One region of the Massilia sp. 01N410 genome, then DNA from elsewhere that is predicted to be linked to it. Evidence: predicted binding sites of a transcription regulator. Region 1 holds the regulator's gene; the other holds the start of a gene.

Region 1 (15,703 bases):
GCCGCTGCGGGCACGGATGGTGGCAAGCATGTCTTCGCGGCTCCGGCGCAGACGCTTGCCGATTTCTTCGTGCGGTTCTGATGCGATGGGTGGCATGCGAAGTCCTCAAGTGTGGGTTTTTGTCTCCTGCCACAGCCCGTTCCGGACATTTTGATTCACATCAAGGATTTTCCACGTTCAGAAACTTACGCTCCTGATGTCGTCCTTTATTTCTTCTAGGGAGTGCATCTTGAGCACCAGTCTAAACTACAACTATAAGATCGTGCGCCAGTTTGCCATCGCCACCGTGGTCTGGGGCGTGATCGGCATGCTCGCCGGCGTCTGGATCGCGGCCCAGCTGGCCTGGCCGGCGCTGAACTTCGACATCCCGTGGCTGACCTACGGCCGCCTGCGCCCGCTGCACACGAATGCCGTCATCTTCGCCTTCGGCATCTGCGGCCTGTTCGCCACCTCCTACTACGTGGTGCAGCGGACCTGCCAGGTGCGGCTGTTCTCGGACAGGCTGGCCGCCTTCACCTTCTGGGGCTGGCAGGCGGTGCTGGTGGCGGCCGCGATCACGCTGCCGATGGGCTTCACGCGCGGCAAGGAATACGCCGAGCTGGAATGGCCGATCGCGATCCTGATCGCCATCGTCTGGGTGGCCTATGCGGTGGTCTTCTTCGGCACCATCGTCAAGCGCCGCGTGCAGCACATCTACGTCGCCAACTGGTTCTTCGGCGGCTACATCATCGCCGTGGCGGTGCTGCACATCGTGAACGGCATGTCGATGCCGGCGTCGCTGTGGAAGTCCTACTCGATGTACGCCGGGGTGCAGGACGCGATGATCCAGTGGTGGTACGGCCATAACGCGGTCGGCTTCATCCTGACCGCCGGCTACCTCGGCATGGTCTACTACTTCATCCCCAAGCAGGCCGAGCGCCCGGTGTATTCCTATCGCCTGTCGATCGTGCACTTCTGGGCCCTGATCTTCACCTATATGTGGGCCGGCCCCCACCACCTGCACTACACCGCGCTGCCCGACTGGACCCAGTCGCTGGGCATGGTGTTCTCGCTGATCCTTTTGGCGCCGTCCTGGGGCGGCATGATCAACGGGATGATGACCCTGTCGGGCGCCTGGCACAAGCTGCGCTCGGATCCGATCCTGAAGTTCATGATCGTCTCGCTGTCCTTCTACGGCATGGCCACCTTCGAGGGCCCGATGATGTCGATCAAGACCATCAACTCTCTGTCCCACTACACCGACTGGGGCATTGCCCACGTCCACGGCGGCGCGCTGGGCTGGGTCGGCTTCATCACCATGGGATCGCTGTATTACCTGATCCCGCGCCTGGCCGGCAAGAAGCAGATGGAAAGCGTGGCCCTGATCGAGGCCCACTTCTGGCTCGGCACCATCGGCATCGTGCTGTACATCGCCGCGATGTGGATCGCCGGCGTGATGCAGGGCCTGATGTGGCGCGCGGTGAACCCGGACGGCACCCTGACCTATACCTTCGTCGAAGGCGTCAAGGCCACTTATCCCTACTACGTGATCCGCTTCGGCGGCGGCCTGATGTACCTGAGCGGCATGTGCCTGATGGCTTATAACACCTGGCTGACGATGCGCGGCACCCGGTCCGTCGACGCGCGCATCCCCGACCTGCAGCCGCCCAAGCCGGCACCCGCCTCGAACGGCGCCGTCCCCGAACACGCATAAACAAAGCAAGGAACCATCATGAAATTCACCCACGAGTGGATCGAGAAGAACCCCTGGCTGCTGATCGGCCTGGTGCTGGTCGTGATCTCGTTCGGCGGCCTGGTCGAGATCGTGCCGCTGTTCTTCCAGAAGTCGACCACCGAGCCGGTCGCCGGCCTCAAACCGTATTCCGCGCTGCGCCTGGCCGGCCGCGACATCTATATCCGCGAAGGCTGCTACAACTGCCACTCGCAGATGATCCGTCCCTTCCGCGCCGAGACCGAGCGCTATGGCCACTATTCCGTGGCCGGCGAGTTCGTCTACGACCACCCCTTCCAGTGGGGCAGCAAGCGCACCGGCCCGGACCTGGCGCGCGTGGGCGGCCGCTACTCGGACGAGTGGCACCGCACCCACCTGGACAACCCGCGCGACGTGGTCCCGGAATCGAATATGCCGGGCTATCCCTGGCTGGCCAACAACAAGCTCGACCCGCAATCCATCGTGCCGAAGATGCGCGCGATGCAGCGCCTGAACGTGCCGTACTCGGAAAAGGACGTGCAGGACGCGCCGGCCGAACTGGAAGGCAAGAGCGAGCAGGACGCACTGATCGCCTACCTGCAGGGCCTGGGCACGCAAATCAAGACAAGGAACTGAGCGAGGAACCGACATGGCACTTCAACATATTTTCGACGACGCGAGCCGTATCATGACGGTGATCAGCTTCGCCACCTTCGCCGGCATCCTGGCCTGGACCTACGTGCTGCGCAAGGAACACGATTTCGCCCAGGCGGCCGCGCTGCCTTTCGCCGACGATAACGACGACATCGGAGAAGACTATGTCTGACTTCACCAGCGGCTTCTGGAACTGGTACATCGTGCTGATCACGGTGCTCGGCATCGCCGGCTGCGCGATCCTGCTGTGGTCCCAGTCAAAGCACAAGGTCAGGATCGGCGATGACGGCCAGCTTGACAAGACCACCGGCCACGTCTGGGACGAAGACCTGACGGAGCTGAACACCCCGATGCCGCGCTGGTGGATGGGACTGTTCTACCTGACCATCGTGTTCGCGGTCGTCTACCTGGTGCTGTATCCAGGCCTGGGCACGTACGCGGGCAAGCTGGGCTGGAAATCCAGCGGCGCCTATCAGCTCGAGGTGAAGCAGGCGAATGCCGACTACGGCCCGCTGTTCGACAAATACCTGAAGCAGGACATCAAGATGGTGGCGCGCGACCCGCAGGCCCATGCGATCGGCGAGCGCCTGTTCCTGAACTACTGCGCCCAATGCCACGGCTCCGACGCGCGCGGCAACAAGGGTTATCCGAACCTGACCGACAAGGACTGGCTGTACGGCGGCGAACCCTCCGTCATCAAGGAAACCATCATGAAGGGCCGTAACGGCCAGATGCCGCCGATGGGCGCGGCCCTCGGTGCCGACAGCGATGTCGAGAACGTGGCCCACTATGTGCGCAGCCTGTCCGGCCTGACCGCGGATCCGGTCAAGGTCGCCTTCGGCAAGCCGAAGTTCGGCGCCTGCGCCGCCTGCCATGGCGCCGACGCCCATGGCAACCCGGCCCTGGGCGCACCGAACCTGACGGACAAGGTCTGGCTCTACGGCGGCAGCGCGGAAACCATCATGGAGACCATCCGCAAGGGCCGCAACAACACCATGCCGGCCTGGGGCGAATTCCTCGGCGAGGGCAAGGCGCACGTGCTGGCGGCCTATGTCTGGAGCCTGTCGAACGATCCGAACGCGCCGGAGGCGGCAAAATGAATGCGCGGGAGCTCGTGGTGAAGGAAGCGGTCATCAAGATGTACGCCGCGCGCGAGGAGATCCACCCGCGCGAGGTGAAGGGCCGCTTTGCCACCTTGCGCTGGGCCTGCGTCTGGCTCACGCAGATCCTGTTCTACGGCCTGCCCTGGCTGCAATGGAACGGACGCCAGGCCGTGCTGTTCGACCTCGGCGCCCGCAAGTTCCACCTGTTCGGCCTGGTGCTGTGGCCCCAGGACTTCATCTACCTGGCCGGCCTGCTGATATTCTCCGCCTACGGCCTGTTCCTGGTGACGACCGTCGCCGGGCGGATCTGGTGCGGCTATGCCTGCCCGCAGACGGTGTACACCGAGATCTTCCTGTGGATCGAGCGCCGCATCGAGGGCAACCGCAGCGCACGCATCCGCCTCGACCGCCAGCCGTGGACGGCGGAGAAGCTGGGCAAGCGCGGCGCCAAGCACCTGGCCTGGGGCATCGTCGCGCTGTGGACCGGCTTCAGCTTCGTCGGCTATTTCACGCCCGTGCGCCAGCTCGGCCATGAGGCGCTGGGCTTTTCGCTCGGCCCCTGGGAAGCCTTCTGGGTGCTGTTCTACGCCTTCGCCACCTACGGCAACGCCGGCTGGATGCGCGAGCAGGTCTGCAAGTACATGTGCCCCTATGCGCGTTTCCAGAGCGCGATGTTCGACCGCGATACCCTGATCGTCAGCTACGACACGGCACGCGGCGAACCGCGCGGAGTCGAGAAGAGCGGCGCGACAACGGAGAAGAAGGGCGACTGCATCGACTGCAGCATGTGCGTGCAGGTCTGCCCGACCGGGATCGACATCCGCAGGGGCCTGCAGTACGAGTGCATCGGCTGCGCCGCCTGCATCGATGCCTGCGACAGCGTGATGGACAAGGTGAACAAGCCGCATGGCCTGATCCGTTATGCGACCGAGAATGCGCTGGCCGGCGGCTGGTCCGCGGCCCAGGTCAGGCGCCGCCTGCTGCGTCCGCGCGTGGTCGGCTACGGCCTGGTGTTCTTCGCCATCGCCGCGGCCTTCGCCGGCGCGCTGGCCCTGCGCACCCCGCTCAAGCTGGACGTGATCCGCGACCGCGGCGCGATGGGGCGCGAAGTCGAGGACGGCATGATCGAGAACGTCTACCGCCTGCAGATCATGAATACGGCCGAGCGCGAGCACCTGTACCGCATCCACGTGGACGGCATCGCCACCGCCGGCATCGCCGACGAGGACCTGGTCGAACTGGCCGGCGCCTCGACGCGGGCGGTGCCGGTGCGGGTAAGAGTCCAGCCCGGCAAGGCGGCCGGCGGCTCGCACCCGATCCGCTTCACGGTCAGCGCCCTCGACGACCCCTCGCTGCAGGTGAGCGAGAAGGCGGTTTTCATCGTTCCGAAATGAGAGGAAGCGACATGCACGTCACGCCCGATACCGCCCAGGCAGCGCCCTGGTACACGCACCGCTGGCCCTGGTTCCTGATGCTGGGCCCCGCCACGGTGGTGGTGGCCGGCTCCTTCGCCACCTGGCTGGCGCTCGGCCACCCGGACGCCATGGTGGTCGACGACTACTACAAGCAGGGCAAGGCCATCAACCAGGACCTGCGCCGCGACCGCGTGGCCAGCGCGATGCGCATCGTGCTGGACATGCGCTACGGGGGCGGGCGCCTGACCGGCCGGATCGAAAGCCTCGGCCGGCCGCTGGCGGCGCCGTTTACCATCCGGCTCGCGCATCCGACGTTGCCGGAACGCGACCTGAGCCTGCTGGTGAAGCCAGATGCCGACGGCGCCTTCTCGGTGCCGCTGCCGGTGCTGGAACAGACCCACTGGCAGGTGGTCGTCGAAGGCAGCCGGCGCGACTGGCGCCTGGCGAAGAGCTGGTCCTGGCCGCGCCAGCGGGAACTGGCGATCGCGGCCGATCGTTAGCAAGCCCTAGTTCCCGCGGTAGGTCGAGAAGCCGTAGGGGCTGAGCAGCAGCGGGATGTGGTAGTGCGGCAGCTTGCCGTCCGCCTTGAAGATCACCGGCACCTCCGGAAAGAAGGTCTCGGCCTGGCGCGCGGCGAACCACTTGCCGGTCTTGAAGGTGACCTTGTAGGTGCCCGCGCTCCATGCGCGGCCGTCCGGGAAGAGGGCGCCGATCCGGCCCTGTTGGTCGGTCGCGGCGGTATTCAGCGGGGTCCAGCGTCCGTCCTCCTGCTTTTCGAGCACGACCTCCACACCGGGCGCCGGCCGTCCATCCTGCAGGTTCAGCACGTGCACGCTCAGCGGGTTCGGCGCGGCCGCATGGGCAGCGTTCATCAGGGCGCCGGCGGCCAGCAGGCAAGCCATTTTCTTCATCGTCATCCTCCTCGTCCATATCGATGGCATCCATGGTAGCCAGCAGCGTCGCAGGCATGGATGACGCTTCGATTACAACTTTGTAAGCCAGCGGCGGCGCGCGCGCGGTAAGCTATGCGGCATGACGATCCTGATTGTGGAAGACGAAGCGAAGACCGCGGACTACCTGCGCAAGGGCCTGCAGGAGTCCGGCTACCTGGTGCAGGTGGCGGCCACTGGGTCCGAGGGGCGCAGGCTGATCGAAAGCGAGCGCTATGACCTGGTGGTGCTGGACGTGATGCTGCCCGGCGTCGACGGCTGGGAGCTGCTGCGCCGGCTGCGCCGCGAATCCGATGTGCCGGTGATGTTCCTGACCGCGCGCGATGCCGTCGAAGACCGGGTCAAGGGACTCGAACTGGGCGCCGACGACTACCTCGTAAAACCCTTTTCGTATGCCGAGTTCCTGGCGCGCGTGCGCACGCTGCTGCGGCGCACCGCGCGCGACGCCGAACGCCTGCAGGCCGCCGACCTCGAACTCGACCTGCTGCGCCGCCAGGCCATCCGCGCCGGCGAGCGCGTCGAGCTGACCAACAAGGAATTCGCGCTGCTGCACCTGCTGCTCAGCCGCGAAGGCGAGGTGCTGTCGCGCACCTATATTGCGTCCCAGGTCTGGCGCATGAACTTCGACAGCGACACCAACGTCGTCGACGTCGCCATCCGCCGCCTGCGCGCCAAGATCGACGACGGCCATTCCCTGAAACTGATCCACGCCGTGCGCGGGGTCGGCTACGTGCTGGAGGCGCGCGCTTGAGCGGCTGGCCGCGCGCGCTCAGCCAGCGCCTGGCCCTGCTGTTCGCGCTCGGCAGCGCGCTGCTGCTGGGCGCCATCTGCATCTTCCTGTACGGCGCGCTGGAACGCGAGATCGCCTGGCGCGACGACCAGGCCCTGGCCGGACGCATCGAGCGGACGCGTTCCCTGATCGAAGACAGCGCCGACCTCGAAGTCCTGCGGCGCCGTCCGCGCCTGTACGACAATATGCTCGGCAACCGCGACAGCGCGCTGTGGATCGTCGATGCCGCCGGCCAGGTACGCATCGCGGTCGACCCGGCCGGCGTGGCCTTGCCCGCATCGCTCTCCACCTTGGCGCCCGGCGACGGCAAGCTCGTGCTGCGCACCATCGAGGGCAGGCAGCCGGTGCGCCTGGCCTGGATGCGGGTGCCGGGCCCGGACGGCAGCCTGACCCTCATCGCCGGCAAGCTGCTGGCCGAGCGCGAGCAGATGCTGGGCGCCTACCGCCTCAAGCTGTGGCTGGCGCTGGCCGCCGGTTCCGGCCTGGCCTACCTGCTCGGACTGGCGGTCGCCACGCGCGGCTTGCGGCCGGTGCGCGAGCTGGCCGCACGCGCCGCCGCGATCGACGTCCAGCACCTGTCGCTGCGCCTGGTCGACGCCAGCGAATTGAGCGAGCTGCAGGCGCTGCGCGCGGCGCTGAATCAGATGCTGGAGCGCCTGGAAGCCGGCTTCGCCCAGCTGGCGCGCTTTTCCGAAGACCTGGCCCACGAGATGCGCACGCCCCTGAACAACCTGATGGGGCAGACCCAGCAAGCCCTGAGCCGGGCCCGCTCGGCCGCGGATTACCAGGACGTGCTGGTGTCGAACCAGGAGGAGTACGAGCGCCTGGCGCGCATGATCGACAGCATGCTGTTCCTGGCCCGCACCGAAGCCTCGTCCGCGATCGCGCGCGAAGCCGTCGACCTGCACGAACTGGCCGCCCAGCTGTGCGACTACTTCGAAGGCATGGCCGAGGAACGCGGCATGGCGCTGCTGAACCGCATGCAGGGCAGCCTCCCGGCCGACCGCGAGCTGCTGCGCCGCGCCCTGGCCAACCTGCTGGCCAATGCCCTCCGCTATGGCGAGGCCGGCACCGCGATCACGCTCGCCGCCGGCGTCACGGCAGGCGGCATTGAACTGTCGGTCCACAACCTCGGCGCGCCGATCGCGTCCGAACACCTGCCGCATCTGTTCGAGCGCTTCTACCGCTGCGATCCGGCGCGGCACGGCCCCGGCGAATCGGGCGGCCTCGGCCTCGCCATCGTTCGTTCCATCATGCAACTGCATGGCGGCAGCGTGCGGGCGGAGAGCGGCCCCGAGGGCACCCGCTTCGTATTGACGTTTCCAAGCGTGGAGGCTTCATGTTAAATTTCCGTTAGTCAACAAAAACACGGAAGAGAGACATGACCCAGACCCGACAGCGCATCCTGCGCACGACCATCGCTTCGCTGTTCCTCCCGCTGGCCCTGGCCGCCGTCATGCCTCCGGCCATTGCCGCCGGCAAGACGGCCAAGGCCGCCGCCACGGCGCCCGCCGTCAAGCCGAACAAGGCCTTCGACGCCTGGGCCGACCGCTTTGCCGAAGACTGGGTGCGCGCCAATCCGCAAGAGGCGACCTCGACCCAGTATTTCACGGGCGCCGAACAGGACGCCCTCGACCGTCAGCTGACCCCGCTGACCCGCGCCCAGCGCCAGAAGCGGATCGCACTGGCCAGGAGCGGCGTGGCGCGCCTGGACAAATTCCTGGCCGGCCCGCTGAGCGAAGAACAGCGCACCTCGGCCGCGGTAATGCGCTGGAGCCTGGCCAACACCGTCGACAGCGAACCCTACGAAGACTACAACTTCGTGTTCAGCCAGTTCGGCGCCCAGGTCGGTCTGGTCAACTTCATGACCAACACGCATCCGATGCGCCGCGCATCCGACCTCGCCAGCTATATGGCGCGCCTGGAGCAGGTGGGACCGCGCCTCGACGAAGCCCTGGTGCGCGCCAGGGAGGCCGCCGCGAAAGGCATGCTGCCGCCGCGCTTCATCCTCGAACGCGGCCAGTACCAGGTCGACCTCTTCCTCAAGCCGGAAGCCGGCCAGAACGTGCTGGTGACCACCCTCGACCAGCGACTGGCGAAGCTGCCGGACGTGCCGGGAGCGGCGCGCAGCAAGGCGGTCGCGGATGCCGCGCGCATCGTCGACGCGAAGATCCGCCCGGCCTACCAGCGCATCCAGGCCTTTTTGGCCGAGATCCATCCACGGACCAACGACACCGCCGGCATCTCGCGCCTGCCGGGCGGGCTCGCGGCCTACCAGCAAGCCCTGAAAACCTACACGAGCACCAACCTGACGGCGGAACAGATCCACGAGATCGGCCTGCGCGAAGTCGCCCGCATCGAAGCCGAGATGGACCGCCACCTGCGTTCGCTCGGCTATACCGACGGCACGATCGAGCAGCGCATGAAGCAGCTGGATGCCAGCTTCCAGCCGAAGGGAGAAGGGGATCCGCGTCCCGAGATCCTGCAGAAGTACGCGGCGATGGTGGCGGACGCCGAACAGCGCAGCAACGCCCTGTTCAAGCTGAAGCCGCGCGCCCCGGTGGAAGTGCGCCGCGAGCCGCCGCTGACCGAGCCTTCGGCCTCGGCCCACTACTCGCTGCCGGCGCCGGACGGCAGCCGTCCCGGCATTTTCTGGGTGCCGATGCGCGGCCCTACTTTCGACATGATCCGCATGCGCAGCCTGTCCTACCACGAAGCGGTGCCGGGCCACCACTTCCAGCTGGCGATCCAGCAGGAACAGACCGGCCTGCCGAAATTCCGCGCCCAGCGCATCTTCGGCGGCGGCAGCGCCCACAGCGAAGGCTGGGGCCTGTACGCCGAGCGCCTGGCGGTGGAGCAGGGCTGGTACGAGGGGGACGTCCCGGGCCTGCTCGGCGCCCTCGGCTCCGAACTGTTCCGCGCCCGCCGCCTGGTGGTCGATACCGGCCTGCACACCAAGGGCTGGACCCGCCAGCAGGCGATCGACTATGGCATCGGCGCCCAGGAAGTGGAGCGCTACATCGCCCGCCCGGGCCAGGCCTGCGCCTACATGATCGGCATGCTGCGCATCCTCGAACTGCGCGACCAGGCCAGGCGCGAGCTGGGCGACAAGTTCTCGCTGCCGGCCTTCCATGACGTGGTGCTGAAGAATGGTTCGGTACCGCTGGATGTGCTGGGGGAGATCGTGCAGCGCTGGGTGGCGCAGCAGAAGGCTGCCTGAAGACGGATACGAGGATGTGTGGTTCGACTCCACGCTGTTATCGGAAAGATGAAGGCAAACAAGCCATGACGACATCGAAGCGAAGCTGGCTCAACGGCAATACCATGTACGAGGGCTTTCCGCTCTATATGCGCCGGCCGGACGTCAAGGTCGCGGAGTTCGCGCGACTTCGGCCGACGTTTCCGCGATTGCTGGTACTGACGCACAAGCTGAAGCATGTGAGGGAAAACGGTCTTCCGGAAGGGGATTACAACGACTCGCTCATAACGCTGGGCAGCTGCGTGACGACGCCCTTCGACGATGAAACGCGAGGGCTGATTGCCGTTATCGAAACCTTTGCAGGCAAGCGGACTTACTATATCTATCTTGCGCCTTCATTCGATGCGAAAGCTTTTGTTCAGGGAGTCAAGGATCGTTTTCCCGACGAAGAGTTCGCCGGCAAGGTGCATGAAGACCCGACGTGGAAGTTCTTTCATGGGTATGCCGGGGAGTTTCAGTTTGCTTAGGAATGCCGAACAAAACCTCGTGCCTGTCGCTGAGCAAGGATGCCGTACGCGGTGGCTGAACACCATGTAAACATTTAAGGATGCACTTCTCATGAATGACGCCCTTACGATTTCCGTGCCTCGCCTTCACACCGATCGGCTTACGCTTCGGGAATATCGTGTTGAAGACTTCGAATTATTTGCGGATCATTTGTCGAATGCTGAAAGCTCAGCGCATTTAGGCTCGGCAGACCGTCAGACCGCCTGGCGCATCTTCAACTCACATGCTGGATTCTGGCTCCTGAACCGGGCTGGCTGGTGGTCGATAGAGGACCGGCAGACAGGTCAGCTGGTTGGCAGCGTGGGCGCTTTCTTCCGCCACGAATCAACCGTGATGGAGATGGGATGGAATACCTATCGGGCATTCTGGGGAAAGGGAATTGCGAACGAAGCGGCGGCGGCAGTCCTGAAGTATGCGTTCGAGGTCCGGGGTGAGCCGAAGGTTCGGGCACTGATCGCTTCTGGCAATGAATCATCGCGTCGTGTCGCCGAGCGCCTGGGAATGACGTACGAAATGAAAACTGAACTGAACGGCAAGGAAATCAATAGTTACGTGCGTGAGAATACCTGAAGCGGCTGCGATCGGCGATATGCCGATGTCCCTTCGGGTCCCATGAGCGGACGTGGGCAGTCGCATCATGGCAATCGTATTTGCATGCGGTCCCGGACAGTCCACCTGGACGCGATTACTCCGGAAATTCCGGCTGCTGCGAAGGTGGGTTGTGGCGACGCCTATTCGGCTCCAAAAAGATGCGCATCTCGAAATCAGGCGGGAGGGGCCGCTCTGAAAGTTCGCCGGCGGCGTGCGCGCGTACTTCAGCAGAGCTCGAGTAGATCGCTGCGTCGATCAATAGGGCGGTCTTGTAGTCGCGGCGTCGGTTCATCACGCGATTCCCAATAGTGGGCGGATATGCTGAGTATATCCATTCGCGCTTGAGGTGGCGCGCCCGGCAGTGAAGCGAATCCGGCTTATGCAGCCTGGCTCGGCACCGCCCGGGATTACGTGTACTGCATCGACGACGCTGGTAGATCCTGGCGCCGATCTGCACGAATATGGTTTCCCCTCGGGTGGGTCATTTCGGCACCGGTTTGCCAACCGTCGTGGTGAGCGATCGAATATCACCCAAGGCGCCGCACCAGTTCCGCCAGGCGGCGGCCACACGGTCCGCATCCACGTTGCTCAGGTAGTCCTGCCTTCGCAGGCCGGCGCCGCCATGGACATGGCGGGCCGCAACTTCGACCAGTTCACGGCGGAACAGCGCGCCGCCGTGGTCGCCGCCCACCCGCGCGGACAGGATTTCGGCCACCGGGTGCTGAAGCGGCGCCCGGACACCACCTTCGCTAGCTTCAATGACGATTTCCTCGCCTTCAAGGGTCCCGGATTCCAGCGCGGGAACATGTGCGGCATCCTTCCCGGCTCGCGCTGGGAAGGATGAGGCGGCCGCCCGGCTCAGGCTTGGCCGACCACCACCTGACTGATCTGGACGACCGGCGTCTGGTTGGTGTAATTCGGAATGTCGCCCATGATTTCCTTCGTATGCGGGCCGAAGCCGGCCTGGAAGGCATCGACCGAGTCGCAGAACAGGTGACCCATGGCGATGTAGGGCGCGTTCGACGCCGGCGCACCGCCGGCCATTCCCCTGTCGATCGTGTAGTACATTAAAGCATCGCCCATCAGTTCCTTCACCATGGGCATGTGCCGCTCCCGGTAGTAGTCGTCGTCGAAACGGGCGTCCGGGCCGTTGGGATACATCACGCTCACCTTGATCATCTCTGTCTCCTCGTCGTGGTTGCTTCAGTTCGATTTCGATGCCGGAATTTCGTAAAAACAGAGTTTGTCGCCACGATTCGCCATTTCTACGCCGACCTGGTCCAGGGCTTTACGCGCGGCCTCGTTGTCCTTCGGGCAGGTGATGATGAACGAGTCCATTCCGTGTCGCGACGCCAGCTCGCCCAAGGCCTTGATGGCGTCTTTGCTGTGATCTCTGTTCCGGTACGCTTCATCCACGTATCCCCCGGCGTTGCCGATCTCTCCCACCGCTTCCGGCGCGCCCGGTGCAAAGTGATACTGGCCGACAAGAGCTCCGTCGTCGTCGACGAGATTGAAGACATAGAGTGGAAGCTTGCGTATCGGATCGAATCGAAACCCATCCAGATCGAGCCGGGTTCGGCCTTCGCGCAAGCTGCCAATGTCCTGAAGAAGCCCATGGCGGGATGGAGCGCCCGAGAGTTCTTCAACTAAGTTACTTGTCGTCATGTCGACCTCCGTTTTGTGCTTGGCCTACGCCGGACGACCAGCATGTACCCACTGGATCTTATTGTCGAGGGGAGTGCCTGAAATACAACTGCCTGGCCCCGGCCCCGCAAGGCGAACAAATGGTCGTGCAAGTCGTCGACGGCAACGTCGTCGCGCCGGAAGCCGCACCGGCCGATCAAAAGCCGGAAGCAATCCAACAGGCTAGTTGATCACGCCATCGGACTGCACTGCTCGGTCCCGGCCGCCATCGCCTTCAGCCGCGCCGGTTCGAGCAGGGTCACTTCGCGCTTGTCGACCTGCAGCAGGCCAAGCTTCTTGAAGCGCGACAGCAGGCGGCTGATGCTCTCGATGGTCAGCCCCAGGTAGTTGCCGATGTCCTCGCGCGACATGCGCAGCTGGAAGCTGTTGGCCGCATAGCCGCGCGCGGCGTAGCGGGCCGACAGGTTCACCAGGAAGACGGCGAAGCGCTGCTCGGCGCGCATATTGCCGAGCAGGAGCATGACGTTCTGCTCGCGCGTGATTTCCTGGCTCATGATGCGGTGGAAGTGGCGCAGCAGGGCAGGCACCTGGCCAAACAGGTCTTCCAGGTTGGTGAAGGGAATCTCGCAGACTTCGCTGTCTTCCAGCGCGACGGCGTCGCAGTGGTGGCGGTCGGCGCTGATCGCATCCATGCCCAGCAGTTCGCCGGCCATCTGGAAACCGGTGATCTGCGCCTCGCCGGCCGCATTCACCTGGTAGGTCTTGAAGTGGCCGAAGCGCACCGCGTAGAGGTTGCGGAAGGGCTCGCCCATCTTGTACAGGGCTTCGTCGCGCTCGAGACGGCGGCGGCGGCCGATGATCTTGTCGAGGCGGTCGATGTCCGCGTCTTCCAGGCCCATCGGCAGGCACAGCTGGTGCATGCTGCAGGCCGAGCAGCTGGCCTTGAGCGCGGGAACGTTCAGCGGCTTGTCGTCGCTCTGGAAAGAGATGGCCTGGATCATCGGATAAAGGATGCGAATGGATGTCAATACCCCGGATTATACGGCCCCATGCCGAGCTTGCGTTCGCAAAGCCGGGGCTTCCTCGACGCCTGATCATACTCCGTGGCATTTTGAACGCGGCCAGGCATCGCTACTGCGCCAATCGTGCGCGGCTCAGCACGTGCTAGATTCCGTACACGACAATAGCGGAGGGGACTCATGTTCGGATTGGCGGCATTGGACCTGGCGCGCCTGCAGTTCGCGTTCACGATGTCGTTCCACATCCTGTTTCCGGCCATCACCATCGGCCTGGCCAGCTACCTGGCCGTGCTCGAGCTGTGCTGGCTGAAGACCAGGCGCCAGGTCTTCGTCGATCTCTATCACTTCTGGCTGAAGATCTTCGCCGTCAACTTCGGCATGGGCGTGGTCTCCGGCATCGTGATGGCTTACCAGTTCGGTACCAACTGGAGCTATTTTTCCGAATACGCCGGCGCCATCACCGGGCCGCTGCTGGCCTACGAGGTGCTCACCGCCTTCTTCCTGGAGGCCGGCTTCCTCGGCGTGATGCTGTTCGGCTGGACCCGGGTCGGGCCCGGGCTGCACTTCCTCGCCACCTGCATGGTCGCGCTCGGCACCTTGATTTCCGCCACCTGGATCCTCGGCTCGAACAGCTGGATGCAGACGCCGCAGGGCTACGACATCGTCAACGGCCGCATGGTGCCGGTCGACTGGTTCAAGATCGTCTTCAATCCCTCCTTCCCCTACCGGCTGGTGCACATGTCGATCGCGGCCTTCCTGTCGACCGCGCTGTTCGTCGGCAGCTCGGCGGCCTGGCATCTGCTCAAGGGACGGGGGAGCGAGGCGGTGCGCACCATGCTGTCGATGGCGATGTGGATGGTGCTGATCGTGGCGCCGATCCAGGCCGTGGTCGGCGACATGCACGGCCTGAACACTCTCAAGCACCAGCCGGCCAAGATCGCCGCCCTCGAGGGGCATTGGGAAAACGAGGGCGACAAGCCCCTGCCACTTTTGCTGTTCGGCATACCCAGCATGGAGGACGAGGAAACCAAGTTCGCCATCGGCATCCCGCGCGTGGGCAGCTGGATCCTGACCCATACCTGGGGCGGCCAGATCAAGGGTTTGAAGGAATTTCCGCGCGACCAGCGGCCGAATTCCCTGATCCTGTTCTGGAGTTTTCGCGTGATGGTGGGCCTGGGCCTGCTGATGATCGCGCTGGGCGCCTGGGGCGTGTGGCTACGCTTCAGGAAGCGCCTGTTCGACAGCCGCGGCTTCCTGCGCATGGCCATGTGGATGGGGCCGGCGGGTCTGGTAGCGGTGCTGGCCGGCTGGATCACCACCGAGGTCGGGCGCCAGCCCTGGATCGTCTATGGCGTTCTACGCACCGCCGACGGCGCCTCGAAGATCGACGCCGGGCCGGTGGCGCTGAGCCTGGCGCTGTTCGTGGTTTCCTACTTTTTTGTGTTCGGGGTCGGCATCGCCTATGTGCTGAGGCTGGTGCGCAAGGGGCCGCAAGCCTTCGATACCACGCGCATCCCGCAAGGCGGGCCGGGCAGGGGACGCACGCCGGCGCGGCCGCTGTCGGTGCCGGAGGCCGATGCCTCCGCCAACCAAGACAATATGACGTGAACATGGACATGGACATCGACATCACCGCGGTCTGGGCCGGCATCATCTTCTTCTCCGTGTTCATGTACGTGATCCTGGACGGCTTCGACCTCGGCATCGGCATGCTCTACCCCTTCGTCCCGGCCAGGCGCGACCGCGACGCGATGATGAATTCGGTGGCGCCGATCTGGGACGGCAACGAAACCTGGCTGGTGCTGGGTGGCGAAGGGCTGCTGGCCGCCTTCCCGGTGGCCTACGCCGTGATCCTGCCGGGCCTCTACCTGCCGCTGATCTTCATGCTGCTGGGCCTGATCTTCCGCGGCGTCGCCTTCGAATTCCGCTTCAAGGCCAATGACCGCGAACGGCCGATCTGGGACCTGGCCTTCACCGGCGGCTCGATGGCGGCGGCCTTTTTCCAGGGCGTGGCGCTGGGCGCCTTCCTGTCCGGGATTCCGGTGTCGGGACGCAGCTATGCCGGCGGGCCGCTCGACTGG
Region 2 (15,703 bases), on a different contig from region 1:
GAAGGCGAATCCGCCGCCGGAAGACGCGCGCCGCGCCAGCGCGGCCCGGCTCGGCCACAGGCTGCTGGTGCCGGCGCTCGCGATTCCGGTGGTGACGATGATCGGCTCGACCTTGCTGAAGGACGTACGCATCGACCTGGGAGCCTACAGCGCGCCGCTGCTCGATCCGAAGAACCTGACCCTGGTGAGCATGGGCTGCGGCTCCATCGTGGCCCTGGCGCTGGCCTGCTGGCTGACGCGCGCCACGCCGCTGCAGGGCGTGCGCGAGGCGCGCCGCCTGATCGACGCGATGGGCTGGGCGGTGGTGCTGCCGCATATGCTGGCCGTGCTCGGGCTGCTGTTTTCCGAGGCCGGCGTCGGCAAGGCCGTGGCCCACATCACGACCTCGTATATTCCGATGGATTCGCGCCTGGTCGCCTGCGCCGCCTTCTGCATCGGGATGGCGCTGTTCACGGTCGTGATGGGCAACGGCTTCGCCGCCTTCCCGGTCATCGCCGGCGGCATCGGGATTCCGATACTGGTCGGGGTGTATCATGCGAATCCGGCCGTAATGGCGGCGATCGGCATGTTCAGCGCCTATTGCGGCACCCTGATGACGCCGATGGCCGCCAACTTCAACATCGTCCCGGCGGCCCTGCTCGAGCTGCCGGACAAGAACGCCGTGATCAAGGCCCAGCTGCCGACCGCGCTGCCGCTGCTGCTGGCGAATATCGTCCTGCTCTACTTCCTGATGTATCGATAAGCTCATGAAAACTGTCCTTCTCACCGGATTCGAGCCCTTCAACGGCGCCTCCATCAACCCGGCATGGGAAGCCGTGCGCCTGCTGGAGGGCTGGTCCGGCGATGGTTTCAAGGTCGAGGTGCGCCTGCTGCCCTGCGTATTCGGCCGCGCCGCCGAGGCGCTGCTCGGCTTCGTCGACGAAGTCCGCCCCGACATCGCGATCGCGGTGGGGCTGGCCGGCGGGCGTCCGGAGATCTCGATGGAGCGCATCGCCATCAACGTCGACGACGCGCGCTTCCTCGACAACGCCGGACAGCAGCCGATCGACGCGCCGATCGTCGCGGACGGCCCGGCCGCTTACTTCACGACCCTGCCGATCAAGGCCATGGTGGCGGCGATGCGCGAGCAGGGCCTGAAGGCGGGCGTGTCGCAGACCGCCGGCACCTTCGTCTGCAATCACGTCTTCTATGCGCTGATGCACCACCTGCGCGGGCAGGGCGTGAAGGCCGGTTTCATCCACGTGCCCTTCCTGCCCGAGCAGGCCGCGGCCTGGCCCGAACCGACGCCGTCGATGGCACTGGAGGAGGTCGTGGCGGGCTTGCGGCTTGCGGTCGAGGTGGCGCTGTCAGTGGACGCCGACGTGGCGCTGGCGGGTGGGGCGACGCATTGAGTGCGCCGGGAATCCGCCTCGGGCTCGAAAGCGGTCAGGCCGCGGCGGCCAGCTGGCCAGCTTCATAACGGCGCAGCTCGCCTTCAGCCCAGTCCAGATCCTCGCGATTGACGCGAGGGGAATAAGATCCGCCCTTCAGGCGGCCTTCCGGTACCGGAATCTGCGCCGACCAATGTGCGATGCCATCCTTTCCGTTTTCGAGGCCGGTGACCAGGGTGACACGGTCGTTTTCGAAGAAGAAGTGCAGCATCTCGTCCTTGGTCATGACCGGGGCGCCCTCGGCGAACAAGTGTTTGCCACGATCCTTGCGCGCCATCCTGTGACCGCGCCGGAGTCCTTTTGGCTTGCGCTCTTTTACCAGGTGCCTGAGCGCATCGAGCGAAATGGCCTCGACGTGCCAGGGGCGCATATCGACGGCGGCGGTCTCGAAGGTGCGGTAACGTCCGTGCACCGACAACGGCGCTTCGCGCAGCACCAGGTACAAATTGTAGAGAAAGTCGGATTGAGCAGCGCTCAGATTCGTATGCACGTGTGGCCTTTCATCGTTCTGTAAGCAATAGGCGACATATTACGCGCTTGCATCGCTTAGAATGTTCCTTGAGGCAACTTTTTCAAGCGTGAATCAGATTGATGAAAAAAACCGCAGTATTCTTGTCCGCGATGCTCTTGAGCGGCCTTGCATCGGCAACGGACGTCAGGGCCTTCGATCTCGGCGGTGTCAGGCTGGGGATGAGCCCCAGCGAAGCCAAGGCCGCCTTGCAAGCGAAGTGCCAGCGCGACCACGGCAAATTCGATGTGACACCGTTCGCCGAGCCGAATCCCTACCTTCCAGGGAAAAAGTACAAGCTATATATGCACTGTGAAGCGCCGGCCGGTAAAACCTCGGTCCACGTCCGGGCGATTCCAGGCGGCGCGATTGTGGTCGAAAGGGTGATTTATGAAATGCCCTGGAATAACGACAACGTAAAGGCATTGCGCGCCAACGCCATTGCCAAGTACGGCGAGCCGACGAACATCATCCAGATGGGACCGGACCCGGAGTGGTGCGAAAGCCCCCATCCATCGTGGCCAGGCGGTCCGGCGTGCCAGGACGATAGTGGCCTCTCGGCCGGGGCCCGCCTCCGGATCACGTCGACGAAGGTCGAGCTTTACGATCCCCGGCCTTCCGAACTGGTGCAGGCGGATCGCAAGGCAAAGGAAACCGTGAAGCCCTCGCTGTAAAACGGGCAAGGTGCGCGCCCTTCAACGCCTGAACACGCCCACCTGCGCCTGCTCCAACAGGTCGTACTGCCGCCCACCAGGCAGACCCGGTCCTCGCGGACGATCGGGCTGGAAGTGCTCATGGTTTGTCTCCGAAAGGATCAGCCGAAGGTGAACGCGAAGGCGCTGGCGCCGGCGTCGAGGAAGCGGATCTCGAACAGGTGTTCCTTCACGGCGCCGGACTGCCTGACGAGCTGGTAGAGCCGCGTATCGCCGATGCTGCCGTTGCCGTCGACGTCGGTGTCCGAACCGTGATCCGCTCCGGGCGCGCGGCCGTCGATGCGTACCTGGAAGCGCACCGGCTTGCCGCCGGGTCCCGGTCCCAGCACCAGGTGCAGGTCGCGCGCACTGAAGCGGTAGACGATGCTGCCGTCCGCGTGGTTCAGGCGGGCGCGCTCGGCGCCGACGGTCCAGTTGCCGACGAGGCTCCACTGGTTCGATCCGACCTCCGTCCTCGCGTAATCGTGCGGCGCATCGCGTTCGAGCTGCCCGCCGCCGGCCAGATTGGACGCCTGCGCATAGCCTACATAGGTTTCGCCGGACCCCAGGTGCGCGAGGTCGGGGGCGGACTGTTCGCCGGCGGCGCGCGGCGTGACGAGGGTGTCCGGCGCGCCGGCCTTGCCCGCTTCCGCCAGCAGTGACTGGATGATGCGTTCCGTCTTCTCGTAGTTGCCTTCGCCGACGACACGCGCGCGCAGCTGGCCGCGGGCGTCGGCAATGTAGAACACGGGCCAGGCATTGTTGCGGAAGGCGGTCCAGATGCGCCTGTCGCTGTCCACGGCCACCGGGTAGTCGATCATGAAGCGCGCAAGGGCCTGGTTGAGGTTCGCGATCTCCTTCTCGAAGTCGAACTCCGGCGTGTGGACGCCGACCACGACCAGGCCCTGGTCACGGTATTTCCGTTCCCAGGCGCGCAGGTAGGGCAAGGTGCGGATGCAGTTGATGCAGGAATAGGTCCAGAAATCGACCAGCACCACCTTGCCCTGCAAAGCCTTGCCGCTGAGGGCAGGGGAGTTCAGCCAGGTCACGGCGCCGTCCAGCGGCGGCAGGGCGCCGAGTACCGGCAAGCCGCTGCGGTAGCCGGTATCGGCCGCGCCGGCCGCGCCGGCCGCCGGCATCATCATCGAGAAGGCGGCGCCGGTAGCGGCCGCTGCAAGGACGGCGCCGGACAGCCAGTTCAGGGGATGGCGAAGCATGCGTTTGAATTCGAACATGGCGGGTCTGCTCTCCGTCTCAGAGATGGTCGACGTCGATCACGGCGTCGGCGAAGGCGCGCGGCGCTTCCTGCGGCAGGTTGTGGCCGATGCCGCCGCGGATGAGTTCATGTCTGTACTTGCCGGTGAAGCGCTTCGCATAAGCCGCCGGCTCAGGATGCGGCGCGCCGTTGGCGTCGCCCTCCAGGGTGATCGTCGGGACCGTGATGGCCGGCGATGTGGCAAGGCTGGCTTCCAGCCCCGCGTATTTCGCTTCTCCCTCCGCCAGGCCGAGCCGCCAGCGGTAGTTGTGGATCGTGATGGCGGCGTGGTCCGGATTGTCCAGCGAGGCGGCGCTGCGCTCGAAGGTGGCGTCGTCGAAGTGCCAGCGGGGCGAGGCGGTCTGCCAGATCAGTTTGGCGAAATCGTGGCGGTTCTTCTCGTAGCCGACCCGGCCGCGCTCGGTGGCGAAGTAGAACTGGTACCACCACTGCTGTTCCGCGGCGGGCGGCAGCGGCTGCCTGCCCGCTTCCTGGCTGCCGATCAGGTAGCCGCTCACCGACACCAGGCCCTTGACGCGCTGCGGCCACAGGGCGGCGACGATGTCCGCCGTGCGCGCGCCCCAATCGTAGCCGGCCAGGATGGCGCGGTCGATCTTCAGCGCATCCATCAGCGCGACCACGTCGGCCGCGAGCGCCGCCGGTTCGCCGTTGCGCACGGCATGGGCGTCGAGGAAGCGGGTGCTGCCATAACCGCGCAGGTGGGGCACGATCACGCGATAGCCGGCCCTGGTCAGCAGGGGCACGACGTCGACGTAGCTGTGGATGTCGTAGGGCCAGCCGTGCAGGAGGATCACGACGGGGCCCGTGGCCGGACCTTCGTCCACGTAGCCGACATTCAGGACGCCCGCATCCACCTGTTTGATCGAGGCGAAGCCGGGCGCCGGCCTTGCCGCTTGCGCCGCGCCGGGCAGGGCGAAGGATGCGGCGGCCAGGGCGGCTGCCGCTGCCAGGCTGCGGATGCTGGACTGCTTGTCGTGCTTGCTCATGCTTGACTCCGATGGCGGTTAGAGGAGAACTTTCTGGAATTACTTATGACGATAATCATTATGATCATAAATTTATACGAAGTCTCCGCGCTTTTCAAGTACGATAATCGTTATCGCGATAATTATTTTTTGGGGATGTCAAATGAGCAAGGACGATCGGAAGCGCAAGGACGCCGCAAAACTCGGCGACTTCATGTGCTTTGCCATCTACTCGACCAACCTGGCCTATTCACGCGTCTACAAGCCGGTGCTGGAGCAGCTGGGGCTGACCTACCCGCAGTACGTGACCATCATCGCGCTCTGGGAACAGGACCGGCAGACGGTCAAGGGCCTCAGCGAAAACCTGTTCCTGGAGCCGAGCACGCTCACGCCGATGCTCAAGCGCCTGGAAGCGATGGGATATGTGCGCCGCGAGCGCGACGCGGAGGATGAGCGCAGCGTGCGGGTGTCCCTGACCGAGGCCGGACGCCAACTGCGGGAAAAAGCCTTCGACTACCGCGAGGTCACGGCCAAGGCCGCGGGCTTGACCCCGGAAGAGTTCCGGACCCTGCAGAAGGCCATCGTCAATCTGCGGACGAACCTGATGGATGCGGCCAGTCCGCCGGCTTGAGTGGAGCCTATCCCTATCGGGATCGATTCCTAGGATTCGCCTTCCGGATTCACGATCTTCAGGAAGGCCCGCACCACCGGCGCGTCGTCCTGGATCGGATAGGTGATGTACAGGTTCGCCGACGGCGGAATGTCCCTGATCGGCAGGAAGCGCACGCCCGGCCAGCCGATCCGGCCGGTGGTCTCCGGCATCAGCGCCACGCCCAGGCCCGCGCCCACCATCGCCAGCAGGGTCTGCGGCTCGGCCGCCTCCTGGAAGATGGTCGGCTGGAAGCCGGCGTTCACGCAGCACTGGATCAGGTAGCGCGGCTCGGCCGACTGGTCCAGGTGCAGGATCAGCAGCGGCTCGCCGGCGATGTCGGTGAGCTCGATGCGGTCCTTGCGCGCCAGCGGATCCTGGACGTTCACCGCCACGCAGTAGTTCTCCTGGAAGCACAGGTCCTGGCGCAGGCCGGCGTGCTTCAGTTCGTCCTCGTCGCGCTTCGGCTCGCGCCAGAAGCCGACGTCGATCTGTTTTCCGCGCAGGGCGTCCCACTGCTCGTTCGGGCCGAGTTCGTGGATGGTCCAGGTCACGCGCGGGAACTGGCTCTGGAACTGTTCCAGCAGGCCGGGTATCGGGCCCCACATCGCCGAGCCGACGATGCCCACGCGCAGGCGCCCGACCTCGCCGCGGTCGATCTGGCGGATGGTGTCGACCGCCATCCGCATCCGCCCCAGCAGGTCCGAGGCTTCCTGCATGAAGGCCTTGCCGGCCACCGTCAGCTCGAAGCTGCGGGTGGTGCGCGCGAACAGGCGCACCCCCAGCTCGCTCTCCAGCTTCATGATCTGCTGCGAGAGCGGCGGTTGCGAGATGTGCAGGCGCTCGGCGGCGCGGCTGAAGCTTTTCTCTTCGGCCACCGCGAGGAAATACTTCAACTGCTTCAGGTCGATCGACATGGAGAACCCGTCAGGCTGTCGTTAATGGGTGGCGTGCAGCGCCACGGCCAGCTTGGCGCCGACCAGGGCGTTGTGCTTGACCAGGGCGATGTTGGTGGCCAGGCTGCGGCCGCCCGTCAGTTCCTTGATGCGCGCCAGCAGGAAGGGCGTGACGAGCTTGCCCTTCACGCCCTGCTGCGCCGCTTCGGCCAGGGCCTGGGCGATGATGGCATCGATCTCCTCGTTCTTCATCGACGAGACTTCCGGCACCGGATTGCTGACCACCACGCCGCCCTCCAGGCCGAGCTGCCACTTGGTGCGGATGAAGCGCGCCTGTTCTTCCGGCGTGTCGAGCTGGAAGTCGGCCTTGAAGCCGCTGTCGCGCGTGAAGAAGGCGGGGAAGGCCGCCTGGCCCACGCTCACCACCGGCACGCCGTGGGTCTCGAGGTATTCGAGGGTCAGGCCGATGTCGAGGATGGACTTGACGCCCGCGCAGACCACGGCGACGCCGGTCCGGGCCAGTTCCTGCAGGTCGGCCGAGATGTCGAAGCTGGTCTCGGCGCCGCGGTGCACGCCGCCGATGCCGCCGGTGACGAAGACTTCGATGCCGGCCAGCTTCGCGCAGATCATGGTGGCGGCGACGGTGGTGGCGCCGAGCTTTCTGGTGGCCAGGACGTAGGCCAGGTCGCGGCGGCTCACCTTGATCGCGTCCGTCGACTGGCCCAGCTGCTCGAGCTGGTCGTCGGACAGGCCGATGCAGATGCGGCCGTCGATGATGGCGATGGTGGCCGGCACCGCGCCGGCGTCGCGGATCACCTGCTCGACTTCGCGCGCGGTCTGCACGTTCTGCGGGTAGGGCATGCCGTGCGAGATGATGGTCGACTCGAGGGCGACGACGGGTTTGCCGGCGGCGCGGGCGGCCTGCACTTCGGGAGAAAACTGGAGAAAGGCTTGCATGGTCAGTCCTGGAGGTTCATGTTCGTAAGAGTGTCCGGGCCGAGGCGCGGATGCACCGTCTCGGTCACGCCGAGGGTCAGCGCCGACAGTTTCAGGCCGCGCCGGCAGGCCAGTTCGAGGTCTTCGCCGTCGTGGACCAGCGACCAGCACACGGCGGCCGCGAAGGCGTCGCCGGCGCCGGTGACGTCGACCACGTCGGTGCCGGGCGCGTACAGGCGGACGATCCGGTCCTCACCCGTGCCGCCGCGCGTGAACAGCACGCCGTCGGCGCCGCGCGTGACGATCAGGTCGCGCGCGCCCTGGGCCCGCACTTCGGCCACCGCGGCGTCGAGCTCGGTTTCGCTGGAGAGTTCGCGCCCGACCCGCGCCGCGAGTTCGCCGCGGTTCAGGATCAAGAGACGCACGCCCGAGAGATCGCGCGGCAGGCGCGCCATCTTCGGCTCGGACACCGCCACCAGCACCAGCGGCACCTCGGCACGGCGCGCTCCGGCGATCACGGCGTCGACCGTGTCGAGCGGCAGGTTGAGGTCGGCCACCACCAGCGCGCTGGTCGCGAGCCGGGCCTGGCAGCTGTCGACGAAGGCGCGATCGAGGCGGTCGTAGAGGGCCATGTCGGCCAGCGCGACCACCATCTCGCCATCCTGGTCCAGCACCGCGGTATAGGTGCCGCTGGCGAGGTCGGGCAGCTGCAGCGTGCCCCCCAGGTCGATGCCGAGGCTTTTTGCGTGGGCGAGCAGGGCGGCGCCCGAGCTGTCCTTGCCGGTCGCGGTCAGCAGGGCGGCCGGCGTGCCCATGCGCGCGAGGTTTTCGGCGATGTTGCGGGCGACGCCGCCGAAGGATTCGCTCTGGATGGCGGGGTTCGAGGTGTGCATGGCGATGCCGGCCAGCGAGCGCAGCTTGCGGTCGAGGTTGGCCGCGCCGATGCAGGTGACGGGACGGCGGTCCGGCAGCACGTAGGCGCGTCCCAGCAGCTTGCGTTCGCGGATCAGGCCGGCGATATAGCCGGCCACGGCCGAGCGCGACAGCCCCAGGCTGGCAGCCAGATCCTGCTGCGAAATAAAGGGGTTCGCGCGGATCAGCTCAAGCAACTGTTGTTTTTTTGAGTGTTCGCTCACGGTGGTTCCGATTCAAGGAGGCTATAAACAATTGTTTTTAATCTTAAACACTTGTTTGGTCGGCGTCAATCCGAGGCTGTCTCCGGGGGCTAACATGCAGCATAGCCCATTTATACCTTCTACATATAAATCGAGCAAAAATTTGGTATTTGCCATACCAATCCACGATAATGCATAGTTTGATTTATTTGGTGCACCGGGCTCCCGCTTTCTGTGCAACACCTTGAGCGCCTGACGCTCCTTCAGCTTCTCCGGTCTGCCAGCACGAATACCCGCAATAAGCCCAATCCAGCGAATATCACAAGGAAGCCATCCATGCTCAGCAACACCCCATTCGAAGCCGCCGACGTCATCCGTGCCCGCAAGCCCGGTTTCACGCCGCGTGTGGCGCTCATCCTCGGCTCCGGTCTCGGCGTGCTGGCCGAGCAGATGACGGACGCGGTGGCGATCAGCTACGCCGACCTGCCTGGCTTCCCGATCAGCACCGTGCACGGCCACGCCGGCGAACTGGTGCTGGGCACCCTGGCCGGCGTGCCGGTCGCCTGCATGAAGGGCCGCGGCCACTTCTATGAAGGCTACGGCGCCAGCGTGATGACTTCCGCTGTCCGTACCCTGAAACTGATGGGCTGCGAACTGCTGTTCGTGACCAACGCGGCCGGTTCGCTGCGTCCGGAAGTGGACGCCGGCAGCATCGTGCTGCTTTCCGACCACATCAACCTGCTGCCGGGCAGCCCGATGGCCGGCCCGAACGACGACCGCTTCGGCCCGCGCTTCTTCAGCATGGCCAACGCCTATGACCTTGACACCCGCGAACTGGTGAAGACCGTGGCGAAAGAGAAGGGCATCACCCTGCACGAAGGCGTCTACCTGTCGACCCCGGGCCCGCACTTCGAAACCGCGGCCGAGATTCGCGCCTTCCGCACCATGGGCGCCGACGTGGTCGGCATGTCGGTGGTCCCGGAAGTGATCGCCGCCCGCCACTGCGGCCTGAAAGTCGCCGGCGTCTCCGCCATCACCAACCTGGCCGAAGGCCTGACCCCGTTCCCGCTGTCGCACGAGCAGACCCTGAAGTATGCTGCGGTGGCGGCCAAGGACCTGGTGGCGTTGATGCACGCGTTTATTGAACGTCTGGGTACGACCGCTAACGCCTAATACGTCGTCCCCGCGCAGGCGGGGACCCAAGTTTGTCGAGCAGTCGAAACGCAGGCAAACTTGGACCCCCCGCCTTCGCGGGGGCGACGAGCTAGCAATTTCTATGTGAGATAACTATATGTCACGCGCATTCATCCTCCTGCTTGACTCCTTCGGCCTCGGCGCACTGCCCGACGCCGGCAAGTACGGCGACACCGGCGCCAACACCCTCGGCCACATCGCCGAATGGGCCGCCAGGGAAGGCAAGCCGATGTCGCTGCCGACCCTGGAAACCATCGGCCTCGGCGCCGCGGCGCATAAAGCCTGCGGCGAATGGCCGGCCGGTTTCGAGAAACGCGACGGCTTCAGCGGCGCCTGGGGCGTCGCCCGCGAGCAGTCGACCGGCAAGGACACCCAGAGCGGCCACTGGGAAATCGCCGGGGTGCCGGTGCTGTTCGACTGGGGCTACTTTCCCAAGACCGTGCCGAGCTTCCCGAAAGAGCTGACGGATAAACTGCAGGAGCTGACGGGCGTACCGGGCTGGCTGGGCAACTGCCACGCTTCCGGCACCACCATCATCAACGAGCTGGGCGACGAGCACGTCGCCAGCGGCAAGCCGATCCTGTACACCTCGGCCGACTCGGTGCTGCAGATCGCCGCGCACGAAGAACACTTCGGCCTCGAGCGCCTGTACGAAGTCTGCGAAGCCGCGTACGAGCTGGTCAAGCCCTACAATATCGGCCGCGTGATCGCGCGTCCCTTCACCGGCTCGAACGGTGATTACAAGCGCACCAGCAACCGTCACGACTACGCCGTGCCGCCGGTCGCGCCGACCCTGCTGGACCACGTCAAGGACGCCGGCGGCGAGGTCATCGCGCTCGGCAAGATCAGCGATATCTTCGCCGGCCAGGGCGTGACCCAACTGATCAAGGGCGCCGACAACATGGCGCTGTTCGACCGCCTGCTGGAAGTCGCGGACACCGCCGGCGACAAGTCGCTGACCTTCGTGAACTTCGTCGACTTCGACATGCACTTCGGCCATCGCCGCGACGTCGCCGGTTACTCGAACGCGCTGCACGAGCTGGACGCGCGCCTGCCGGAATTCATGGCCAAGCTTCAGCCCGGCGACCTGGTCGTGATCACCGCCGACCACGGCTGCGACCCGACCTGGCCCGGCTCCGACCACACCCGCGAACACATCCCGATGCTGTTCTTCGGCCCGGCCGCGCCCGCGAAGGAACTGCCGGTGGCCGACACCTTCTCCGATATCGGCGCAACGCTCGCCAAACACCTCGGCGTCAAACCTCTCTCGAACGGAACTGCTGTGCTATGAGCCCGAACCTCGATTCTAAAATTATCACTGCGCGTAACACGGCCACCGGCCTCGACCTGGGCTGGATCAACCACCTCAAGGTCAACCGCAACGCCGCCGACCGCCGCGCCGCCAGCCTGGCGAACCGCCGCACGGTCAAGAAGGACTACCAGGCCGCCTGGCTGGTCAAGGCGATCGAATGCATCGACCTGACCACCCTGTCCGGCGACGATACCCCGGGCCGCGTCGAGCGCCTGTGCATGAAGGCGATGCGTCCGCTGCGCACCGACCTGATGCAGGCACTGGGCCTGGACTCGCTGACCACCGGCGCCGTCTGCGTGTATCACGAAATGATCACCCCGGCGGTGCAGGTCCTGAAAGGCCGACTGCCGATCGCCGCGGTGTCGACCGCCTTCCCGGCCGGCCTGTCGAGCATGGAAACCAAGCTGCGCGAGATCGAACTGTCGGTGGCCGCGGGCGCGACCGAGATCGACATCGTGATCACCCGCCAGCACGTCCTGACCGGTAACTGGCAGGCGCTGTACGACGAGATGCTGGCCTACCGCCAGGCTTGCGGCGAAGCCCACGTGAAAGCCATTCTGGCGACCGGCGACCTGGTCACCCTGGAAAACGTGGCCAAGGCATCCTGGGTCTGCATGATGGCCGGCGCCGACTTCATCAAGACCTCGACCGGCAAGGAAGGCGTGAACGCGACCATCCCGGTGTCGCTGGTGATGGTGCGTGCGATCCGCGAATACTACGAACGTACCGGCTTCAAGGTCGGCTACAAGCCGGCGGGCGGCGTGAGCACCGCGAAATCCGCGCTGCAGTACCTGACCGTGATGAAGGAAGAGCTGGGTAACGAATGGCTGCAGCCGCACCTGTTCCGCATCGGCGCATCCAGCCTGCTGACCGACATCGAGCGCCAGCTCGAGCACCACGTGACCGGCTACTACTCGGCCGCCCACCGCCACGCGCAACCCTAAGATTTCACGGATTCGTCATGCCTACTATCAAAGAGATTCTGCAAACTATGGATTACGGTCCCGCACCCGAAAGCACCAAGGAAGCGCAAGCGTGGCTGGACCAGCATGGCCGCCGTTTCGGCCTGTTCATCGACAACGCCTGGACTGAAGCCCTTGACACCTTCGGTTCCTTCAATCCGGCCGACGGCAACGAACTGGCCCAGGTGACGCAAGCCACCTCGGACGACGTCAACCGCGCCGTCGAAGCCGCGCGCCGCGCCCAGCCGCTCTGGGTCGCCATGGGCGGCCACGGCCGCGCCAAGATCCTGTACGCGATCGCCCGCCTGCTGCAGAAGCACTCGCGCCTGTTCGCCGTGCTCGAGACCCTGGACAACGGCAAGACCATCCGCGAAACCCGCGATGCCGACCTGCCGCTGGCCGCGCGCCACTTCTATCATCACGCCGGCTGGGCCCAGCTGCAGTCGGAAGAATTCGCCGACTACCGCGCCGTCGGCGTGGTCGGCCAGATCGTGCCGTGGAACTTCCCGCTGCTGATGCTGGCGTGGAAAATCGCGCCTGCGCTCGCAGCCGGCAACACCATCGTCTTCAAGCCGGCCGAGTTCACGTCCTTGAGCGCACTGCTGTTCGCCGAGATCTGCCAGCAGGCCGGCGTGCCGGCCGGCGTGGTCAACATCGTCACCGGCGACGGCCGCGTGGGCGAAGCCATCGTCAACCACCCGGGCATCGACAAGCTGGCCTTCACCGGCTCGACCGAAGTGGGCCGCATCATCCGCAAGGCCACCGCCGGCACCGGCAAGAAGCTGTCTCTGGAACTGGGCGGCAAGTCGCCCTTCATCGTCTTCGAAGACGCGGACCTGGACGCCGCCGTCGAAGGTCTCGTGGATTCGATCTGGTTCAATCAGGGCCAGGTCTGCTGCGCAGGCTCGCGCCTGCTGGTGCAGGAATCGGTCTACCCGCGCTTCATCGCCAAGGTCAAGGCGCGCATGCAGAACCTGCGCGTCGGCTCGCCGCTGGACAAGTCGAACGACATCGGCGCGCTGGTCGATCCGGTGCAGCAGCAGCGCATCACCGGCCTGGTGGAATCCGCCCGCGCCGAGGGTTGCGAAATCTGGCAGCCGAGCTGCGACATGCCGGTTGCCGGCTCCTGGTACCTGCCGACCCTGATCACCGGCGCCTCGACCTCGGCCGCCGTGGCCCAGACCGAAATCTTCGGCCCGGTGCTGGTGGCGATGAGCTTCCGCACCCCGGGTGAAGCGGTCCAGCTGGCCAACAACACCGTCTACGGCCTGGCCGCCTGCGTGTGGACCGAGTCGATCAGCCTGGCACTGGACGTCGCGCCCGCCATCAAGGCCGGCGTGGTGTGGATCAACACCGCCAACCAGTTCGACGCCGCCTGCGGCTTCGGCGGTTACAAGGAATCGGGCTTCGGCCGCGAAGGCGGCAAGGAGGGCATGTACGAGTACCTGACCCCGCTGGCCGAAGACCGCCGCCCGGCCGCGCCGCTCGCGCCTGAAAAGGGCAAGCTCAAGCCGGTGGAAGAGGGTGTCCCGTTCGCCGTCGACCGTACCGCCAAGCTCTACATCGGCGGCAAGCAGGCCCGCCCGGACGGCGCCTACAGCCGCGCCATCCATGGCGCCAACGGCCAGTTCATCGCCGACATCGGCGAAGGCAACCGCAAGGACATCCGCAACGCCGTCGAAGCCGCGCACAAGGCGGCCGGCTGGTCGAAAGCCACCGCCCACAACCGCGCCCAGGTGCTGTACTACATCGCCGAAAACCTGGCCGTGCGCGCCGACGAATTCGCGTCGCGTATCGCCCAGCAGACCGGCGCGAAGAACGCTGCGGCCGAAGTGCAGGCCTCGATCGAGCGCCTGTTCTACTGGGCCGCCTGGGCCGACAAGTACGACGGCCTGGCGCACCAGCCGCCGATGCACGGCATTACCGTGGCGCTGAACGAGCCGGTCGGCGTGATCGGCATCGTCTGCCCGAACGAGAACCCGCTGCTGGGCTTCATCTCGCTGGTCGCCCCGGCGCTGGCGCTGGGCAACCGCGTGATCGCCGTGCCGTCGGAAGCGCATCCGCTGTCGGCGCTGGACCTGTACCAGGTGCTGGACACTTCGGACCTGCCGGGCGGCGCGCTGAACATCGTCACCGGCTCCAGCGACGAACTGGCCCGCACCCTGGCTTCGCACTTCGACGTGGATGCCGTGTGGCGCCACGACGGTTCGGCGGAAGGTTGCGCGGAAGTCGAGCGCCTCTCCAGCGAGTCGCTGAAGCGCACCTGGACCGGCGGCGCCAAGGGCCGCGACTGGTTCGATGCCAAGCAGGCTTGCGGCAAGACGGTACTGCAGCACGCCAGCCAGGTTAAGAACGTCTGGATTCCGTACGGCGTTTAATACTGAGTTACCCCGTCGTTCCCGCGCAGGCGGGAGCCCAAGTTCTGCTAGCGTAACGCGAACAAACTTGGGTTCCCGCCTCCGCGGGAACGACGTTTACGAGCTAACACTTAAGGAAGCAATCATGTTCCTCCCCCAAGAAATCGTCCGCAAAAAGCGCGACGGCGGCACCCTGACCAAGGAAGAAATCCAGTTCTTCGTACGCGGCATCCCGAACGGTGAAGTCACCGAAGGCCAGATCGCGGCCCTCGCCATGGCCGTCTACTTCAACGACATGAACATGGACGAGCGGGTCGCCTTCACGCTGGCGATGCGCGATTCCGGCCAGGTCATGGAGTGGAAATCGCTGAACCTGCCGGGGCCGGTGGTCGACAAGCACTCGACCGGCGGCGTCGGCGACGTCGTTTCGCTGATGCTGGGCCCGATGATCGCGGCCTGCGGCGGCTTCGTGCCGATGATCTCGGGCCGTGGCCTGGGCCACACCGGCGGCACCCTGGACAAATTCGATTCGATCCCGGGCTACTCGACGGTGCCGGATCCCGAGCTGTTCAAGAAGGTGGTGAAGGAAGTCGGCGTCGCCATCATCGGCCAGACCGCCCAGCTGGCGCCGGCCGACAAGCGCTTCTACAGCATCCGCGACACCACCGCCACCGTCGAATCGGTGGCGATGATCACCGGCTCGATCCTGTCGAAGAAGCTGGCGGCGGGCCTCGACGCCCTGGTCATGGACGTCAAGGCTGGCAGCGGCGCCTTCATGCCGACCTACGAAAAATCGGTGGAGCTGGCCGAGTCGATCGTCAAGGTAGGCAACGGTGCAGGCACCCGCACTTCGGCGATCCTGACCGGCATGAACGAGTCCTTGTGCCCGGCGGCCGGCAATGCAGTCGAAGTGCGCGTCGCGATCGACTACCTGACCGGCAAGTCGAGACCAAAGCGCCTGCACGAAGTGACGATGGCGCTGTGCGCCGAGATGCTGGTCATCTCGGGCCTGGCCGCGACCAGCGAAGAAGCCCACGCCAAGCTGCAGCACGCCCTGGATTCGGGCGAAGCCGCCGAGCGTTTCGCGCGCATGGTCACCGCCCTGGGCGGCCCGGCCGACCTGATGGACAAGCCGGACGCCCATCTGGCCAAGGCGCCGATCGTGGTGCCGGTGCCGGCCCTGGAATCGGGTTACGCCTACTCGACCGACTGCCGCGGCCTGGGCCTGGCGGTGGTGGCGCTGGGCGGCGGCCGCGTGCGTCCGCAAGACCCGATCGACTTCGCCGTTGGCCTGACCGACCTGATCGAACTCGGTAACAAGGTCGATGCGGGTCAGCCGATCGCGCTGGTGCATGCGCGCTCCAGCGAAGCGGCGGAGCAGGCGGTGCGCCAGGTGCAGGCGGCTTACCGC

What was found. The regulator FNR, encoded in region 1, switches genes on or off when oxygen is low (the NO sensors DNR and NnrR bind a similar motif). The targets are predictions, from matches to a motif close to TTGATNNNNATCAA.
Region 2: AC1DOP_RS04190 (carbohydrate kinase) is a predicted target of FNR. The motif match lies at 8,544-8,557, and genes of this name have one in related genera.

Annotation. Positions count from the first base shown of each region.
Region 1 covers NZ_JBFTRV010000001.1:206,649-222,351, forward strand. The annotation lists gene AC1DOP_RS00915 (TraR/DksA family transcriptional regulator) at 1-96, opposite strand, end outside; gene ccoN (cytochrome-c oxidase, cbb3-type subunit I) at 230-1,693, shown strand; gene ccoO (cytochrome-c oxidase, cbb3-type subunit II) at 1,712-2,326, shown strand; gene AC1DOP_RS00930 (cbb3-type cytochrome oxidase subunit 3) at 2,340-2,516, shown strand; gene ccoP (cytochrome-c oxidase, cbb3-type subunit III) at 2,509-3,444, shown strand; gene ccoG (cytochrome c oxidase accessory protein CcoG) at 3,441-4,841, shown strand; gene AC1DOP_RS00945 (FixH family protein) at 4,853-5,362, shown strand; gene uraH (hydroxyisourate hydrolase) at 5,369-5,773, opposite strand; gene AC1DOP_RS00955 (heavy metal response regulator transcription factor) at 5,895-6,563, shown strand; gene AC1DOP_RS00960 (heavy metal sensor histidine kinase) at 6,560-7,948, shown strand; gene AC1DOP_RS00965 (DUF885 domain-containing protein) at 7,984-9,822, shown strand; gene AC1DOP_RS00970 (DUF695 domain-containing protein) at 9,888-10,328, shown strand; gene AC1DOP_RS00975 (GNAT family N-acetyltransferase) at 10,420-10,938, shown strand; gene AC1DOP_RS00980 (hypothetical protein) at 11,054-11,251, opposite strand; gene AC1DOP_RS00985 (hypothetical protein) at 11,582-11,803, shown strand; gene AC1DOP_RS00990 (EthD family reductase) at 11,818-12,138, opposite strand; gene AC1DOP_RS00995 (GNAT family N-acetyltransferase) at 12,163-12,624, opposite strand; gene fnr (fumarate/nitrate reduction transcriptional regulator Fnr) at 12,834-13,604, opposite strand; gene AC1DOP_RS01005 (cytochrome ubiquinol oxidase subunit I) at 13,803-15,230, shown strand; gene cydB (cytochrome d ubiquinol oxidase subunit II) at 15,239-15,703, shown strand, end outside.
Region 2 covers NZ_JBFTRV010000002.1:338,651-354,353, reverse strand. The annotation lists gene AC1DOP_RS04235 (DUF979 domain-containing protein) at 1-742, shown strand, start outside; gene pcp (pyroglutamyl-peptidase I) at 747-1,391, shown strand; gene AC1DOP_RS04225 (hypothetical protein) at 1,426-1,920, opposite strand; gene AC1DOP_RS04220 (hypothetical protein) at 2,022-2,612, shown strand; gene AC1DOP_RS04215 (thioredoxin family protein) at 2,753-3,865, opposite strand; gene AC1DOP_RS04210 (alpha/beta fold hydrolase) at 3,885-4,892, opposite strand; gene AC1DOP_RS04205 (MarR family winged helix-turn-helix transcriptional regulator) at 5,035-5,502, shown strand; gene AC1DOP_RS04200 (LysR family transcriptional regulator) at 5,532-6,437, opposite strand; gene AC1DOP_RS04195 (pseudouridine-5'-phosphate glycosidase) at 6,459-7,373, opposite strand; gene AC1DOP_RS04190 (carbohydrate kinase) at 7,376-8,488, opposite strand; gene xapA (xanthosine phosphorylase) at 8,804-9,640, shown strand; gene AC1DOP_RS04180 (phosphopentomutase) at 9,759-10,952, shown strand; gene deoC (deoxyribose-phosphate aldolase) at 10,949-11,917, shown strand; gene AC1DOP_RS04170 (aldehyde dehydrogenase family protein) at 11,935-14,313, shown strand; gene deoA (thymidine phosphorylase) at 14,438-15,703, shown strand, end outside.